DNA from 2 places in the Streptomyces sp. NPDC002889 genome. Region 2 is predicted to be linked to the other one. Evidence: riboswitches for the same ligand, from Rfam matches in the RefSeq annotation. Region 2 holds a riboswitch; the other holds the start of a gene.
The links. A riboswitch is a leader RNA that binds a small molecule or an ion and turns the genes downstream of it on or off. The one in region 2 is predicted to bind S-adenosylmethionine.

Region 1: another riboswitch for S-adenosylmethionine. It lies ahead of ACFYWI_RS06720 (aminotransferase class V-fold PLP-dependent enzyme); the one in region 2 lies ahead of thrC (threonine synthase).

What each region holds. Positions count from the first base shown of each region.
Region 1 is NZ_JBIAPT010000003.1:380,542-382,739, forward strand. Features, by position in the region: gene ACFYWI_RS06720 (aminotransferase class V-fold PLP-dependent enzyme) at 1-1,348, opposite strand, end outside; SAM riboswitch class IV at 1,526-1,642, opposite strand; gene trpD (anthranilate phosphoribosyltransferase) at 1,739-2,198, opposite strand, start outside.
Region 2 is NZ_JBIAPT010000004.1:259,206-261,403, forward strand. Features, by position in the region: gene thrC (threonine synthase) at 1-1,124, opposite strand, end outside; SAM riboswitch class I at 1,142-1,269, opposite strand; gene ACFYWI_RS08065 (glucosyl-3-phosphoglycerate synthase) at 1,411-2,198, shown strand, end outside.

The sequences.
Region 1 (2,198 bases), on a different contig from region 2:
CCCCCACCGCCCGTACGAAGCGCTCCACGTGCTCGTCGGGCGTGCCCGCGCCGAAACTGACGCGGATCGCGTTCAACGACGTCGTGCCCGGCGCCGCCTCGGGGGCACCGCACTCGCCCGGCTCCTGCGTCTCGCCGCCCAGCAGGGTGCGCACCAGCGGGTGGGCGCAGAACAGGCCGTCCCGTACCCCGATGCCGTACTCCGCGGACAGCGCCGCGGCGAAGTGCGAGCTGTTCCAGCCCTCCACCACGAAGGAGATGACGCCGACCCTCGGGGCCTTGTCGCCGAACAGCGACAGCACCCTGACCTCGGGCACATCCGCCAGGCCCTCGCGTACCTTCGCGATCAGGTGCTGCTCACGGGCGACCAGCGCCTCGAACCCGGCCTCGGTCAGCGCCTTGCACGCGGAGGCGATGGAGTAGACACCGATGACATTCGGCGAACCGGCCTCGTGGCGCGCTGCGGTGGTGTGCCACTCGACGTCCACGCCGCCGTCCGTACGCCGTGCCACGGTGCGGGACGCGCCGCCGCCCGCGAGGTACGGCTCCGCCTCCCGAAGCCAGTCCGCGCGGCCCGCGAGCACGCCTGAGCCGAAGGGCGCGTACAGCTTGTGCCCGGAGAAGGCGACCCAGTCGACGTCCAACTCCCGTACGGAGACGGGGTGGTGGGGCGCCAGCTGGGCGGCGTCCAGCACGATCCGGGCGCCGTGCGCGTGGGCCGCGGCGGCCAGCTCCTTCACCGGCCACAGTTCACCGGTCACATTGGACGCCCCGGTCACACAGACCAGGGCGGGACCGTACGCGTCCTGAGCGGATGAGGTGGCGAGCGCACGCTCCAGCGTGGCGACGGCCTCGTCCGGCGTACGCGGTGCGTCCAGGTACGTCACCTGGGCCTCGCGCCACGGCAGCAGCGAGGCGTGGTGCTCGGTCTCGAAGACGAAGACACGGCAGTCGGCGGGAAGCGCGCCGGCGAGCAGGTTCAGCGAGTCGGTGGTGGAGCGGGTGAACACGACCTGGTCGTCGTCGCGGCAGTCGAGGAACTCGTGGACCGTCACCCGGCTGTTCTCGAACAGGTCGGTGGACAGCTGCGAGAGGTAGCCGGCGCCGCGGTGCACACTGCCGTAGTAGGGGGCGTAGGCGGCCACGTCGTCCCACACACGCTGCAGCGCCGGTGCGCTCGCCGCGTAGTCGAGGGCGGCGTAGGTGACTTCGCCGCCGGTGACCAGGGGCACGGTGACGTCCCGGCCGAGGACCGGCAGCGGGGCCGCGCAGCAGGGATCGGCGGCCGTGTCGGCGGCGGGGGTGGCGGAGGAGACGACGGCGACGGCGGTGTTCAGGCATGCGGACATGACGGTATCTCCCGGCAGGAAAGGCGAATTGGCTTCAAGAACCCGAGTACGGGGACTGCCTCGACGCACGGTGGTCACCGCGCGGAGGGTGTACTGAAGAAGGGGCTCGACGCCCTATCGCATTCGCTTGCTCACGAGACTGCTCCCTTGAGGACCAGGACCCCAGGGGCTGCAAGGGGTCCGCGCTTGCCACAGACCTCGCTGCCTGCGGCCTGGTCTTCACCCGGGGCACCCCGCCACGGACGGAGGGTTGCCGGACAGCGGGCCGGGGCCTCGTCGCTGTCACTCATGACCTGCCGGAAAAGTTATGCCACGCGATCGCCGTCCCGCAACCCGTGTCCGGGATCCGGGACGGGCAGGGGACGGCGAACACCGCTGCGGGCAGCGGCGCTACGCGTTGCTCACCGCGACCCAGCGGTCCAGCGCCGCCTTCGCCGCACCCGAATCGATGGACTGCGCCGCCTTGGCCATCCCGGCCCCGATCTGCTCCGCCAGCGTGCCCTCACCCGGCTCCAGGGCCACGAGCGCCGCCGCCGCGTTCAGCAGCACCGCGTCCCGTACGGGTCCGGTCTCGCCGCCCAGCAGACGGCGCGCGACGTCCGCGTTGAACGACGCGTCCGCGCCGCGCAGCGCCTCCACCGGCACCAGAGCGACGCCCACGTCCCTCGGGTCGAACCGTTCCTCACGCACGGCCCCGTCCCGTACCACCCACACCCGGGAGGTGGCGGTCGTGGTCAGCTCGTCCAGTCCGTCGTCACCGCGGAAGACCAGCGCGGACGAGCCCCGCTCGGCCAGCACGCCGGCCAGGATCGGCGCCATCCGGGCATCCGCGACACCGGTCGCCTGTGCC
Region 2 (2,198 bases):
CGGGTGACACCCACGGTCACGCCACCCGCGGTCTCGGCGAAGATGCCCTCCGTGCGCGCCAGCAGCTTGATCGCGTCGACGATCTGCTCGTCGTCGACGTCCTCGACCGCGCCCCCGGTGCGGCGGGCGATGTCCAGGACGTACGGGCCGTCCGCCGGATTGCCGATGGCCAGCGACTTCGCGATGGTGTTCGGCTTCTGCGGGCGTACGACGTCGTGGCCGGCCTTGAACGCGGTGGACACGGGCGAGCAGCCCTCGGCCTGGGCGCCGAAGATCTTGTAGGGCCTGTCCTCGACGAGACCGAGCTTGATGAGCTCCTGCAGACCCTTGTCGATCTTGGTGAGCTGCGACCCGGAGGCGATCGGGATCACGATCTGGTCGGGCAGCCGCCAGCCGAGCTGCTCGCAGATCTCGTACGCGAGCGTCTTGGAGCCCTCGCCGTAGTACGGGCGCAGGTTGACGTTGACGAAGCCCCAGCCCTCGCCGAGCGGGTCGCCGATGAGCTCGGAGCAGAAGCGGTTGACGTCGTCGTAGTTGCCCTCGATGCCGACCAGTTCGCCGCCGTACACCGCGGCCATGACGACCTTGCCCTGCTCCAGGTCGTGCGGGATGAACACGCAGGAGCGGAAGCCGGCCCGGGCGGCGGCCGCGCCGACGGCGCCGGCGAGGTTGCCGGTGGAGGAGCAGGACAGGGTGGTGAAGCCGAAGGCACGGGCGGCCTCGACGGCGATCGCGACGACGCGGTCCTTGAAGGAGTGCGTCGGGTTGCCGGAGTCGTCCTTGACGTACAGGCCGCCGGTGACGCCCAGTTCACGGGCGAGGTTGTCGGCCTTGACGAGCTTGGTGAAGCCGGGGTTGATGTTCGGCTTGTCGGCCACGTCGACGGGGACGGGCAGCAGCGGCGCGTAGCGCCAGATGTTGTCCGGGCCCGCCTCGATCTGCTTGCGCAGGGCCTCGGGGTCGCCGCTCGGCAGGTCGTAGGCGACTTCGAGCGGCCCGAAACAGGAGGCGCAGGCGAAGATGGGGCCGAGCTCGAAACGCTCTCCGCATTCGCGGCACGAGAGTGCGGCGGCGGGTCCGAGGTTCACGGGGGTGGTGGTGCTTGCGACAGTCTGCGCAGCCATGGTGGCGAGGCCCTTTCTCCTCATCTTCCTCGTGACGCATCTCGCCACGAGACGGAATTGGCACCTTCCCCACCGTGACCTCGCGGTCGGCGGGAGGGTTGCCGGGGCTTCAACGGGCCGTTCCCTCTGCCCCTCTGGATGAGCGGTATTCGATTGTCGGCGAGACGACCCCGGCATGCGACGGTCATCTGCGTTGTTCAAGACTGTAACCGAAGGCATGGAGGGTTGAGATAGTCGTCCGAACAGCGAGATGGATCACCCGACCGGAAGTCAAGGAGACGCGCACGTGCTCGATGAGGTGGAGCGCTGGCTGAGCAGGCGTTCCTGGGCGGCGGCCGATCGCACGCTGAACCAACTGGTGGCGGCCAAGGCCGGGCGCGGAACGTCGGTGAGTGTGGTGCTCCCAGCGCTGGACGAGGAGGCGACGGTCGGTGACATCGTCACGGTGATCCGGCGCGAGCTGATGGAGACGGTGCCGCTCGTCGACGAACTGGTGGTCATCGACTCGGGCTCGAGCGACCGTACGGCCGAGGTGGCCGCGGCGGCCGGCGCGCGGGTGGTCCACCGGGACGCGATCCTGCCGCGGATACCGGCCGTGCCGGGCAAGGGCGAGGTTCTGTGGCGGTCACTGATGGTGACCAGCGGAGACATCGTCTGCTTCGTCGACGCGGATCTGCGGGACTTCTCGGCCGACTTCGTCTCCGGGACCGTGGGGCCGCTGCTGACCGACCCCGAGGTGCAGTTCGTCAAGGCGATGTACGACCGGCCGCTCGGCGCGGAGCCCGGTCAGGGCGGGCGGGTGACGGAGCTGGTCGCGCGGCCGCTGCTGAACCTGCACTGGCCGCAGCTGGCCGGGTTCGTCCAGCCGCTGGGCGGCGAGTACGCGGCGCGGCGCTCGCTGCTGGAGCGACTGCCGTTCCCGGTCGGTTACGGGGTGGAGCTGGGGCTGCTGGTGGACGCGCTGCACACGGTGGGCCTGGATGCGCTCGCACAGGTGGACGTCGGCTCGCGCAAGCACCGTCACCAGGACGGACAGGCGCTGGGCAGAATGGCGGCGGCGATCTACCGCACGGC